Regions from separate parts of the Pseudomonas tremae genome, predicted to be linked through region 2. Evidence: predicted binding sites of a transcription regulator. Region 2 holds the regulator's gene; the other holds the start of a gene.
What was found. Region 2 encodes FliA, which starts transcription of late flagellar genes. Its sites were predicted from a motif close to CTAAAGTTTNNNNNNNNNNNGCCGNTAA; they were not measured.

Region 1: the regulator FliA is predicted to act here: its motif matches at 1,652-1,679, upstream of I9H09_RS25930 (methyl-accepting chemotaxis protein).

The regions. Positions count from the first base shown of each region.
Region 1 covers NZ_CP066270.1:5,707,894-5,714,909, reverse strand. Annotated here, with positions in the region: gene I9H09_RS25940 (NorM family multidrug efflux MATE transporter) at 1-525, opposite strand, end outside; gene I9H09_RS25935 (LysR substrate-binding domain-containing protein) at 681-1,601, shown strand; gene I9H09_RS25930 (methyl-accepting chemotaxis protein) at 1,783-3,759, shown strand; gene I9H09_RS25925 (class I SAM-dependent methyltransferase) at 4,268-4,987, shown strand; gene I9H09_RS25920 (Na/Pi cotransporter family protein) at 5,253-6,905, shown strand; gene I9H09_RS25915 (M16 family metallopeptidase) at 6,963-7,016, shown strand, end outside.
Region 2 covers NZ_CP066270.1:1,887,246-1,894,261, reverse strand. Annotated here, with positions in the region: gene I9H09_RS08770 (chemotaxis protein CheA) at 1-2,110, opposite strand, end outside; gene I9H09_RS08765 (protein phosphatase CheZ) at 2,143-2,928, opposite strand; gene I9H09_RS08760 (chemotaxis response regulator CheY) at 2,948-3,322, opposite strand; gene fliA (RNA polymerase sigma factor FliA) at 3,577-4,317, opposite strand; gene fleN (flagellar synthesis regulator FleN) at 4,314-5,147, opposite strand; gene flhF (flagellar biosynthesis GTPase FlhF) at 5,263-6,594, opposite strand; gene flhA (flagellar biosynthesis protein FlhA) at 6,606-7,016, opposite strand, start outside.

The DNA of each region.
Region 1 (7,016 bases), 1.9 Mb from region 2:
ATTGAGAACGAAGTTTGCTGCCGCGCCAGCCAGGCTGATGGCCATGACCGGCCCTGCACGCCCCAGAGCGCTGGTGAAACCACGCAAGGCCATGAAGCTGAGCAAGCCGGGCAGGGCGAGGGGCAGGGTGATCAAAAATTGAGCTGCCATATGCACATTGGCTTCGGCCTGCCCGAATTGCAAAAGGATCGGCTCAAGGTTCCACAGCAACAACGCAGCGATCAGCGCCATGCCCCAGGCCAGCCACAATCCGGCCTGGGTCAGGCGGGTCGCGCCTTCTGCATCGCCGGCACCATGCCGAATCGAAACCAGCGTACCGACCGCAGCCATCACGCCGACGCAGAAAAACGACACGAAGCTGTATGTGGCAGCGCCCAGCCCGCCGCCCGCCAGCGCTTCCGGTCCGATCTTGCCCATCATCACCGTGTCGGTGAACACCATCAGCATGTGCGCCATTTGCGATGCGATCAGCGGCCCGGCCAGGCGCAGGATGATCCAGAGTTCTTTGAGGGCGGGATGCTGCATGGTGGCAATGCTCTACGGCGGAGTTCAGATGGACGCCTATTCTGGGTGGATACGCGCGCAAGCACAAAACGATAAATGCGATGCTCAGCATGACTAAAACTCATGCGAGATGATTTGCGTTACAGTGACTGCCCATCGCCGGCAGGACGCTATGCATGTCCCGTAATCTTCCTCCTCTTTACGCACTAAGGGCATTTGAAGCTGCCGCACGACATACCTCGTTCACGCGCGCGGCTGAAGAACTATCAATTACCCAAAGTGCAGTAAGCCGTCATATACGCACCTTGGAAGAGCATTTCGCCTGCCGTCTTTTTCAGCGTAATGGCCGCAACTTGCAACTTACCGAGTCGGCACGTGCCTTGTTGCCCGGTGTACGCGATGGCTTTCTGGCGCTGGAGCGGGCCTGCAGCACCCTGCAGACCGAAGAGGGCATTCTGCGCATGAAAGCGCCCTCTACGCTGACCATGCGCTGGCTGCTGGCCCGTCTGAGTCGCTTTCGTCATCTGCAGGTGGGCAACGAGGTGCAATTGACCAGCGCCTGGATGGACATCGATGCCGTGGACTTCGCCCAAGAGCCGTTCGACTGCGCGATCCTGCTCAGTCATGGGCACTTCCCATCGGATTGGGAAGCTACCCTGCTGTTCCCGGAGCTGTTGATCCCCGTGGGTGCGCCGACGTTGCTGCAAGATCCGCCATGGGACGTCGAGCGTCTGGCCAAGGCGGAGTTGCTGCACCCCACGCCCGACCGACGTGACTGGCGCACCTGGCTGAACCGCATGGGCCTGGCAGACCAGGTGTCGCTCAAGGGCGGGCAAGTGTTCGACACCCTCGAGCTGGGAATGATTGCCGCAGCACGCGGCTATGGCGTGTCGATGGGTGATCTGCTGATGGTCGCCGAAGACGTGGCGCAATCGCGCTTGAGTATTCCTTGGCGCACAGCTGTGTTTAGTGGCGAAAACTATTATCTGGTGTGGCCGCGCACAAGGCCCGGTGCAGAGAGGTTGCGGCGCCTCAGTGATTTTCTTCAGTCGGAAGTGAAAGCCATGGAGTTGCCGTTAGTTGAAATACTGAAATGAAAATTTGTTTAGTATTGAACTGCCATCATTTGTTAATGTCTCGCCTCGCGCTCAAGTAACGATCTTGCTAGCCGAAGCATTTCCTGACGACTGCCCCTGCGGCGGCTTAAAACCTTAACTTAATTCAGCTGAATGGTAAGCCACGGACCCGGCGACTCCAATCATTTGGCGTGGAGTCTCTATGTCCAAGCCCCGTACCCGAATTGCCTCGCAACTCGGTATTGCTCTGGCAGTGATCCTGGCAGTTGTCATCAGCGGCAGTACGCTATTTGCCTTGAGGTCTCTGGACGCATCCAATCTGGTCATTCGCGAAGAACACATGTCGAGCGAAGCCAGACTGCTGGCCGATCAGCTCAACACGTTCCACAGCACGCTGCGCGACAGTACCCAGCGCTTGAGCGGATTGTTCGAGAAGCGCTTCGCCGGAGGCCTGAGTTTGCAGGCTGACAAGCCGGTTAACGTAGCGGGCACGCAGACCCCCAGCCTGTATTCCGGCGATACCGCGCTGAACAATGACTTTGCCGAAGTCGACGAATTTCGCTCGATGACCGCAGGCGTGGCCACGATCTTCGTGCGCAGCGGCGACGACTTCATCCGCATCAGCACCTCCCTGAGCAAGCAGGATGGCACTCGCGCCATCGGCACCGTGCTTGATCGCAAGGGTGCAGCGTATGAGCGCTTGATGGCCGGCCAGAGCTACGTCGGCAAAGCGGTCCTGTTCGATCGCTATTACATGACCCAGTACAGCCCGGTTCGCGACAGCAGCGGCAAAATCATTGCGGCACTGTTCGTGGGTTTCGATTACACCGATGCGCAGAAAACCCAGTTCGACAACCTGAAGAGTTTCCGTATCGGCTCCACCGGTTCGCTGGCCCTGCTGGACGACAAGGGCACCTGGCTGGTTCCGCCTGCGGGCGTCAAATCTCCGGAAGGCGCCGCAAAAGCCGTTGCGGACCTGGCCAGCAAACCAGGCAAGGCGCAGTTCTGGGATGAAGGTGGCGATGACTATTACAGCGTAGGCCAACCGTTTGCCGGTGGCCCCTGGACAGTCATTGCCAGCATGCCACGCAATGAAATCAGCGAAGTGACCTGGAGCGTGGGCACCCAGTTGGCTATAGGCAGTCTGCTGGCCATGCTGATCGCAGTCATCAGCGCCATCTGGCTGCTGCGCAGCAAGCTGCGGCCGCTGTCGGAACTGGTCCGTCAGGCAGATGCCCTGGGCGCCGGCGACCTGAGCGTTCGCCTCAACGTCACCAGCAATGATGAAATCGGGCAGTTGTCCGGCAGTTTCAACAAGATGAGTGAAGCACTGTCGTCGATGGTGTCGCACATCCGCATCGCCGCGCAGGAAGTCAGCAGCCGTGCCAACGCACTGTCCGGTCTGTCCGGTGGCGCTTTCGAGGGTATGGAGCAACAGTCCGGCGAGATCACCAGCATGGCTGGTGCCGTCGAGGAGTTCAGTGCCACGTCGATGAACATTGCCGACAACATGGGCAATACCGAGCGTCTGGCGCAGGAAAATGCGCAACAGACCCGAATCGGTCGGACCTCGATGGACGAAGCGTCTTCATCGCTGCAACAGATCGCGACCTCTCTCGGCAGCACGGCCAAGGTCATCGACACACTGGGTCAGCGTTCACAGGAAATCGGCAGTATCGTCGGGGTGATTACCTCGATTGCCGACCAGACCAACCTGCTCGCCCTCAACGCCGCCATCGAGGCTGCACGTGCCGGTGAACAAGGCCGCGGCTTTGCCGTGGTGGCGGATGAAGTTCGCAGCCTGGCGTCACGAACGCGCGAAGCCACTGACGAAATCTCCGGCATGATCGCCAGCATCCAGCAGGAAACCGGCAACGCGATCAGCACCATGCAACAGGGCAACACCCTGATGCAGGAAGGCCTGGCGCTTAACTCCAAAGTGGCCTCTGCGCTGGCGCAGATCGACGAACAGAGCCGCTCGGCAGGCCATCAGTTCGCAGCCATCACCACCGCGACCCAGGAGCAAAGCAGCACAGCGACCATGCTCAGCAGCAACTTGCAAAGCATCGCCATGGCCAACAGCGAACAACGCCAGGTGATGTCCAACCTCGCGATCACCGCTCAGGAACTGAACGGCCTGGCGACTGAGTTGCGCAATGAGGTTGACCGGTTTCGTTGAGTGCTCATATCTGATCAGCCTGCCAATGCTCAGCACTGTCGTGCGGCCGGTACGGAGTAAACCGGGTTCAGGGTGCAATGGGCGGCCGTATTGCGGTCGCCGACATGAGCGCCCGCTCGCCTGGATATCAATGGTCGGTGTTAACAGGGCGGCCATTGCCGAGCGGCAGGCAGCATGGGTGTCTGAGTTGCCATAGTCGTCTCTGCTGATAAGTGATTTGTCACCATGTATCTCAAATGAGACACAAGCAACGCCTCGCGTCATCAGCCCTTATTTCGCCAAGTGAGTTCGAGTTGAGCTCAGGTTAGCGCTTTCACGAAATTGAATAGTCAGCCGATAACCCGCTGTATCAGCGGATATTTCCGATAACCCCGCATCACCAGACGCCGACTCTTTGAAAGCCCCTACACTTTATTGACTGATGCCTGAACCCGACGCGGATGTTTCAGCAGAATCCCCGGAATACCTCATCCAGCCCACCGCAATTACCTCGTCAAGGATTCCGACCATGAAGCAATATGTTGAAAACTATCAGCCCACCGAAGGCTTTCCCCCTGCAACGGGCTACGTGGAAGGTGATTCGGTCTCTCCAAAGGCGATGATTTTCCATATCCTGAAAGACCCGGGCGCCGAGGTTGAAGTGCTGGATATAGGGTTTGGCTCCGGTACGCTGGGGGCTTTGATCAAATCAAACCCGGACACTGCACACTGGTCGGTGGACGGCATCGATGGCTGGGAAGCCAATTGCCAGAATTCGCAGCTGTATGAAAACGCCACCTACCGCAATATCTGGCATGGCCTGGCTCAGGAATTGTCATCCGAGCGACTGGCCCAGTACCGGATAATCTGCCTGCTGGACGTGGTCGAGCACCTGACGGCTGACACTGCCCGGTGGCTGGTGCGGACGCTGCTGTCCAGTCTGGGGCCTGATTCCTACCTGTTTATCAGCACCCCTTTGTGGTTCTACCCGCAAGATGCTCAGCAGGACGGCGATCTTGAGGAACATCTGATCGGCGTACCGGCTTCGTCGATGATGGCGCTGTGTCCGCACCTTTATGCGGTCAATCAGCCGCTGATTGGCGGTTTCGTCTTCAGCCGCCGCAGCCTGGATTTCATCGAGTTTTTTCAGCCCACTGCGGATAAATCCTTTTCGTATGAGAAGGGCATGACCGTCGCCAAGGCTGTCGGGATGAAATTCGACCCCAACGTCGCGTTCACAATGGATTGACCCGGCAATCGGCTTGCCTCCCTTGGGCGGCAGGCGCGCATTGGCATGAACAATTCGTGGCGTATCTACGTCAGGTGCAAGTAAGCGACATCAAAATACTGATTTATGACACTTTTATTTCAATGAAACCCGCCCTGTGCGATGCTGGCGCCAAGGCCAAAGGCCGACTAAAGCTTAGTGGAGCGCTACAAACCCATCCCCGCTCGCTACACGCTGCATCTTTAATTTTATCGCCTGAATGGGCAAAACTCAGGGGGCTTTCTGCATGCTGACCCTGCTCGATTTGTTGTCTGCCGTTGCCCTGCTTATCTGGGGCACGCATATCGTGCGCACTGGCATACTTCGTGTTTACGGAACGCAACTGCGCCGTCTGCTCAGCCAGAACATGTCCAGACGACCACTGGCCTTCATTGCCGGCATTCTGGTCACAGCCCTGGTACAGAGCAGCAACGCCACGGCCATGCTGGTGACGTCTTTCGTGGGCCAAGGCCTGATGACGCTGACGCCAGCGCTGGTGATCATGCTCGGGGCCGATGTAGGTACGGCGCTGATGTCGCGCGTGCTGACGTTCGACCTTTCATGGCTGTCACCGCTGCTGATTTTCCTTGGCGTGGTGTTTTTTCTGTCGCGCAAGCAGACCCGTGCCGGGCAGTTGGGTCGGGTCGGTATCGGTCTGGGCCTGATCGTGCTGGCTCTGCAATTGATCGTTGCAGCCGCTGCGCCCATCACTCAGGCGGCGGGGGTCAAAGTGCTGTTTGCCTCGCTGACCGGCGACCTGCTGCTGGATGCGCTGGTGGGCGCTATGTTCGCATTGATTTCCTATTCCAGCCTGGCAGCGGTGCTGCTCACTGCCACGCTGGCAGGCACCGAAGTCATTGGCTTGCCGGTCGCGATCGGCCTGGTGATCGGCGCCAATATCGGCAGCGGTCTGTTGGCTTTTCTCAGCACCAGCATGCAGAACGTCCCGGGCCGGCAGGTTGCGTTGGGCAGCCTGCTGTACAAACTGCTCGGCCTGCTGCTGATCATCCCGGTGCTTGACCCGCTGGTTGAATGGATCGACACGCTGGGCTTCCGGCCGCAGGAGCTGGTCATCGGCTTTCACTTGATCTACAACACCACGCGTTGCCTGATCATGCTGCCCACGGTGGGACCAATGGCGCACCTGTGTGCAGCCTTGCTGCCGCAGCAGAACGAGGTCGGCGGCCTGGCCAAACCTCGTCATCTGGACCTGGCCGCGCTGGCGACGCCCAGCCTTGCTCTGGCCAACGCCGTACGCGAAACGCTGCGTATGGGCGATCTGATCGAGAGCATGCTCGGCTCAATGTTGGCGGTGCTGCGCGGTACGCAAACGGCAGTCACACAGGAAGTACGCCGCCTGAATGATGATGTCGAAGCGCTCTACAGCGCGATCAAGCTGTACCTGGCGCAGATGCCGCGTGAAGACCTCGGCGAGCACGATAATCGTCGCTGGGCCGAGATTATCGAGCTGACCATCAACCTCGAACTGGCCAGCGGCCTGATCGAACGCATGCTGCGCAAGATTCAGCAGCAGAAGACCGCGCATCGTCGTTCGTTCTCTGAGGTCGGCCTGGAAGAGCTGGCCGACCTGCAGATCCAGTTGCAGTCAAACCTGCGTCTGGGGCTTTCGGTATTCCTCAGCGGCGACCCGGAAAGCGCACGGCAGTTGTTGCGCGAGAAACGCCGTTTTCGCGCGCAGGAGCGACGCTTGGCACATGCCCATGTCAGCCGCCTGCGGCAGAAGGTCGTGCAAAGTATCGAGACCAGCTCGCTGCACCTGGAACTGATCGCCGATATGAAGCGCTTGAACTCGCTGTTCTGCAGCAGCGCCTACGCAGTGCTCGAAACCGCTGACACTGGCGCCCTGTCCAGCGAGGACGAGCCAGAGCGATCACTGTGAACGTAAGGGCCGGGGTGAAGTCTGTTACACATACCGGCCCGCCAGGAAAGCTGTTTTATGCGTTGCCTGCTGTTCGCTTGTCTGCTCCTCGGCTCATTCCCTTCGTTTGCC
Region 2 (7,016 bases):
CGACGTGCCCTTCTCGCTGCTCTTCATGAGCTGCGGAACTGACCAGCCAGCGCTTGAGGTAAAACAGCGGCAAGGCCTTGTCACGCACGATCACCACTTCCTGACCGTCCACCACGTTGGTAGTCGAAAGGTTCAGGTGGAAGATTTCGTTGACGTTGACCAGCGGGAAAGCGAATGCCTGGTTGCCCAGCATCACCATCAGGGTCGGCATGATCGCCAGGGTCAACGGGACCTTGATGACGATCTTGGAGCCCTGGCCCTTGGTCGAGTAGATGTTGATCGAGCCGTTGAGCTGGGAAATCTTGGTCTTCACCACGTCCATGCCCACACCGCGGCCAGAGACGTCGGAGATTTCGGTCTTGGTCGAGAAACCCGGAGCAAAGATCAGGTTGTAGCAATCGGTGTCACTCAACCGATCAGCCGCATCCTTGTCCATGACCCCACGCTTGACAGCGATAGAGCGCAGAACGTTAGGGTCCATGCCCTTGCCATCATCGGAAATCGACAACAGGATGTGGTCGCCCTCCTGCTCTGCCGAAAGAATCACCCGACCGCCACGAGACTTGCCTGTGGCTTCACGCTCTTCCGGGGTTTCGATACCGTGGTCGACCGCGTTGCGCACCAAGTGGACCAGCGGGTCGGCAAGCGCCTCGACGAGGTTCTTGTCGAGATCGGTCTCTTCACCGACCAACTCGAGGTTGATCTCTTTCTTGAGCTGACGGGCCAGGTCGCGAACCAGACGCGGGAAGCGTCCGAAGACTTTCTTGATCGGCTGCATGCGCGTTTTCATCACCGCGGTCTGCAGGTCTGCCGTCACCACGTCAAGGTTGGAAACCGCCTTGGACATGGCTTCATCGCCACTGTTGAGCCCCAAACGAACCAGACGGTTACGAACCAGCACCAGCTCACCCACCATGTTCATGATCTCGTCCAGGCGGGCGGTATCAACGCGAACAGTGGTTTCAGCTTCGGTCGCGACCGGTTTTTCACCGGTTGGGGCCGGCGCTCGTGCCGGTGCCGGTGCAGCTGCTGGAGCGGGCTTGGCTGGCTCGGCCTTGGCAGCCGGTGCGGGCGCTGCAGCAGGCTTGGCCACAGGCGCCGGGGCAGCAGGAGCAGCCGCAGGTGCCTTGGCAGCGATAGCCTGAGGTTCGAACTTGCCTTTGCCGTGCAACTCATCCAGCAGGTTTTCGAATTCGTGATCGGTGATTTCGTCCGATGCCTTCGCAGCAGGCGCAGGCTTTGCAGCAACAGCTGCGGGCGCAGGTGCAGCGGCAACCGGAGCGGCTACAGCAGCGGGCGCAGGTGCAGCGGCAACCGGAGCGGCTACAGCAGCGTCGAAAGAACCTTTGCCATGCAACTGATCAAGCAGCGCCTCGAACTCGTCGTCAGTGATTTCATCACCGGCGGGCGCAGCAGCGGCGCTCTTGGCAGCAGGGGCCGGGGCAGCTGCGGCGTCGGGTGCAAACTTGCCCTTGCCGTGCAGCTGATCAAGCAGCGATTCGAATTCCTGGTCGGTGATTTCATCGCCCACTGGCGCAGGTGCAGCAGCAGCTGCCACTGGCGCGGCCACAGACACCGGGCTGGTGCCGTGCAGCGAATCCAGCAGTTGCTCGAATTCATCATCGGTAATGTCGCCGTCGGCCTGAGCCTGAGCCGCCGGGGCAACTGCCTCGGCCACTGGTTGCGGCTCTGGCTCTGGCGCTTCGACCACATCCGCAGATTGTGGCTCAGCCAGCCGCGCCAGGGCAGCCAGCAGCTCAGGGGTCGCCGGGGTGACGTTGGTTCTTTCTCGTACTTGACCAAACATGCTGTTGACGGTGTCCAGAGCCTCCAGGACCACATCCATCAGTTCGGAATCAACGCGACGCTCACCCTTGCGCAGGATGTCGAAGACGTTTTCGGCGATGTGGCAGCACTCCACCAGCTCATGGAGCTGGAGGAAGCCGGCGCCGCCTTTTACAGTGTGAAAACCGCGAAAAATTGCATTGAGCAGGTCAGCATCATCCGGTCGGCTTTCCAGCTCGACCAACTGCTCTGACAACTGCTCCAGAATTTCGCCGGCCTCTACCAGAAAATCCTGAAGGATTTCTTCATCGGCGCCGAAGCTCATGGGGTGCTCCCTAAATTAACCGTCAACAGACCTTAGAAGCCGAGGCTCGATAGCAGATCGTCTACATCATCCTGTCCGGATACGACGTCTTCACGTTTATCGGCATGAATCTGCGGACCTTCACCCTTGGCGAGATGTTTTTTAGGATCTTTTTCTGCAAGGATGGATTCTTCGTCATGTTCGATGCCTGCGAAGCGATCGACATGGCTGGCCATGAGCACCAGCTTGAGCAGATTGCTCTCAACTTCAGTGACCAGCTGCGTAACGCGCTTGATCACCTGACCCGTAAGGTCCTGATAATCCTGAGCAAGCAGAATATCGTTGAGATGGCCGGCAACCTGGTGGGTTTCCTTTTCGGTGCGCGTCAGAAAACCGTCGACTCGCTTGGCCAGCTCGCGAAACTCTTCAGCGCTGATTTCGCGGCGCATGAAACGCCCCCAATCCTCGCTCAAAGCCTTGGCGTCGGAACTCAGGCCATTCATGACCGGCGTACTTTCCTCGACCAGGTCCATCGTGCGGTTGGCTGCGTTCTCGGTCAGCCTGACTACGTACGACAGGCGTTCGGTGGCGTCGGTGATTTGCGACACTTCCTCGGCCTGAGGCATGTGCGGATCGATATGAAAGTTGACGATTGCACTGTGAAGCTCACGCGTCAGCTTGCCCACTTCCTGATAAAGGCCGCGGTCACGTGTCTGATTGAGCTCATGGATCAGTTGCACAGCCTCGCCGAAACGACCCTTTTCAAGGCTGGTAACGAGTTCCTGCGCGTGTCTTTTTAGGGTCGACTCAAAGTCGGCCATCGAATCATTGTTATCCATAGCGCCCTCGCGGCATGCATCAGCTATTGACGCGGTCAAAGATCTTTTCGATCTTCTCTTTCAGCGCTTGAGCCGTGAATGGCTTGACTACATAACCGTTCACCCCGGCCTGAGCAGCTTCAATGATCTGCTCACGCTTGGCTTCTGCAGTGACCATCAGCACGGGAAGATTCTTGAGGCGATCATCCGCACGGACCTGACGCAACAGATCGATACCGGACATGCCAGGCATGTTCCAGTCGGTCACCAGAAAGTCAAAGGCACCGCTTTGCAGCATCGGCAGTGCGGTCAGACCATCATCCGCTTCCGATGTGTTGGTAAACCCCAGATCACGCAAAAGGTTCTTGATGATCCGCCGCATCGTTGAGAAGTCATCAACGATGAGGATTTTCATGTTCTTGTCCAATTCGACCTCCAAGCAGTCTTTAACGCATTCAGCACCTGAACACGCTGTTCACTCAATACTGGCACAGCACACCTCCAGCTATACGAAACGACGACGGGCTTGGCACAACGACAGGCAAAGACCTTGAACGAAAGCCCATCGAGACAATGTTCGATGGGCTTGCGTCTCGTTCATCCTGTTACCACGTAACGCTTTGCACAGCCGGCATGCAGACAACTCGCGACTTGCGTCGCGGATTGCCGTCAACGCGCTCGCCACTCCCCCAAACGCCCTCGCAAACGAGCTGCGCACTGGCTGTGTAACTGACTGACTCGAGATTCGCTGACCCCAAGAACCTCTCCGATTTCCTTGAGATTCAGCTCTTCGTCGTAGTACAGCGCCAATACCAGACGCTCACGCTCTGGCAGATTGGCAATTGCATCGGCCAACGCAGCCTGGAAGCGCTCGTCTTCCAGATCGCGCGACGGCTCAAGCGAACCGCTTGCACCGTCCTCGTGCAGCCCTTCATGATCCCCGTCCTGCAAAAGGTCGTCGAAACTGAAAAGGCGGCTGCCCAAGGTGTCATTCAAAATCCCGTAATAATCATCAAGACTCAACTGGAGTTCGGCAGCAACCTCGTGATCTTTAGCGTCACGACCGGTTTTAGCTTCAATTGCCCGAATTGCGTCACTGACCATGCGCGTATTGCGGTGTACCGAACGCGGAGCCCAGTCACCCTTGCGGACCTCATCGAGCATCGCACCACGGATACGAATGCCGGCATAGGTCTCGAAGCTCGCACCCTTGGTGGAGTCATATTTGGTAGAGACTTCAAGCAGACCGATCATGCCGGCCTGGATCAGATCCTCGACCTGCACGCTGGCTGGCAAACGCGCCAGCAAGTGGTAGGCAATGCGCTTGACCAAAGGCGCATAGCGCTCGATCAGCTCATATTGTGAGTTCCGAGAAGTCTTGCTGTACATCTGGTAGCCGCTCGCAGTCATTGCACAGGCCCCGCACTGGTCTGGTGAACGAGTCGCTCAACGAAGAACTCGAGATGACCCCGCGGATTGGCCGGCAACGGCCAGGTATCAACCTTCTGGGCAATAGCCTTGAACGCCAGTGCACATTTGGAACGCGGGAATGCTTCGTAGACGGCACGCTGTTTCTGCACGGCCTTGCGCACGCATTCGTCATACGGCACAGCGCCTACATACTGCAGGGCAACATCAAGAAAACGGTCTGTCACTTTGGTGAGCTTGGCGAACAGGTTGCGCCCTTCCTGAGGGCTCTGAGCCATGTTGGCCAGGACCCGGAAGCGGTTCATGTCGTAGTCGCGGTTGAGCAGTTTGATCAGGGCGTAGGCATCGGTGATCGACGTGGGCTCGTCGCACACCACCAGCAGCACTTCCTGAGCAGCGCGCACAAAGCTCACCACTGATTCGCCAATACCGGCAGCCGTGTCGATCACCAGTACGTCGAGATTGTCGCCAATATCGCTGAACGCCTGGATCAGACCGGCATGCTGGGCCGGAGACAGATGCACCATGCTCTGGGTGCCGGAAGCTGCAGGCACGATACGAACCCCGCCCGGCCCCTGCAATAGAACATCGCGCAGTTCGCAGCGACCCTCTATGACATCGGCAAGCGTGCGCTTCGGCGTCAGGCCCAGCAAGACGTCGACATTGGCCAGACCAAGATCGGCATCAAGCAGCATAACGCGCCGGCCAAGCTCGGCGAGGGCCAGTGAGAGGTTCACTGACACGTTAGTCTTACCGACGCCACCTTTGCCGCCGGTCACCGCGATCACCTGTACGGGATGCATGCTGCCCATGTTATTTCTTTACCTTGTCTTGCGTAGACCGAAACCACACCGAGAACCGCACATTCACTAATGAACAATGCCAGGCAGACCGTTGATGCAGGGACATTTCAATAATATCCATCACTTAACCCACTCTCTTGCCAGGGGTGTGATAGAGGTCGGCAAACATATCAGCCATCGCTTCCTCGCTCGGCTCATCCTGCATCTGAACGCTCACCGCACGGCTAACCAGTTGGTGACGGCGTGGAATATGCAGATCTTCAGGAATACGTGGACCGTCCGTCAGGTAGGCCACTGGTAGTTCGTGACTGATCGCCAGGCTCAGGACTTCGCCGAGGCTGGCTGTTTCATCGAGCTTGGTCAGAATGCATCCGGCCAGGCCACAACGTTTGTAACTGTGATAAGCCGCTGTCAGTACCTGCTTCTGGCTAGTTGTTGCCAGTACCAGGTAGTTGCGCGATTTTATGCCACGCCCTGCCAGACTCTCCAGCTGCATGCGCAGCGCAGGATCACTGGCCTGCAGGCCGGCGGTATCGATCAGCACCACGCGCTTGCGCAGCAGTGGCTCGAGAGCCTGAACCAGAGACTGGCCCGGATCGACATGGGTAACCGGCACGTTGAGAATGCGCCCGAGCGTCTTGAGCTGCTCCTGGGCACCGATGCGGAAACTGTCCATGCTGACCAGAGCGATATTCTGCGGACCGTACTTCAGCACGTAGCGGGCTGCCAGTTTGGCCAGTGTGGTGGTCTTGCCCATACCGGCAGGACCGACCATGGCGATCACGCCGCCCTCTTCCAGCGGCTCAATGTCAGGCACGGCAATCATGCGGGCCAGATGCGCCAGCAACATGCGCCATGCCTGACGAGGCTCGTCTATGTCGGGGATCATCGACAGCAGGTCGCGGGACAGCGGGCCGGACAAGCCGACACGTTGCAGACGGCGCCAGAGGTTGGCCTGCTGCGGACGGCTGCCCTGAAGCTGATTCCAGGCCAGGGAGCCCAGCTGGACTTCCAGCAGCTCGCGCAGGCCATTCAGTTCGGAACGCATCGACTCGAAGGCGCGCTGGCCGCCAGCAGGCTCTGCGGCAGGCGCAGACGCATAGGCAGCAAACGGACGTGGCGGCTCTTCAAGCGTGGGTTCGATGTGTGTGTCTGCAGCGCTGCCGGTCTTGCCGGAAAACAGCTGGAGGTTGACCGACACGTCACTGTCACTGCGATTGTTCAGTTCAGCCTGAGCGGAAACGATGCGCGACTGGGTTTTGCGCAGTTCGTCTTCCAGCTCCATGTTGGGCACGCGAGGGGCCAGGGCAGAAAGCTTGTAATCCAGAGCAGCAGTCAGCTCGACGCCACCAGCAATGCGCCGGTTACCGATGATGGCCGCTTCGGCGCCCAGCTCATCGCGAACCAGCTTCATGGCTTGACGCATATCGGCGGCGAAAAATCGCTTAACTTGCATGACTCACTACCTCAGCCGTTTGGCCCGACAGTCGCTACGATGGTTACTTGCTTGTTGTCCGGTATTTCCTGATACGCCAGAACATGCATGTTCGGTACAGCCAATCGTCCAAATCGTGACAGCATCGCCCGGACAGGACCTGCTACCAGAAGAATTACCGGCAACCCTTGCATCTCTTGACGCTGGGCGGCCTCTATCAACGAACGCTGGAGCTTTTCAGCCATGCTGGGTTCAAGCAAAACGCCTTCTTCCTGACCCTGACCAGCCTTCTGAAGACTATTGAGCAATATCTGTTCCAACCTTGGCTCCAGAGTGATAACAGGCAGCTCCGGCTCAATGCCTACAATGCTTTGGACGATTGCACGGCTCAGACCGACCCGCACTGCCGCCACCAAAGCGGCGGTATCTTGACTCTTGCCAGC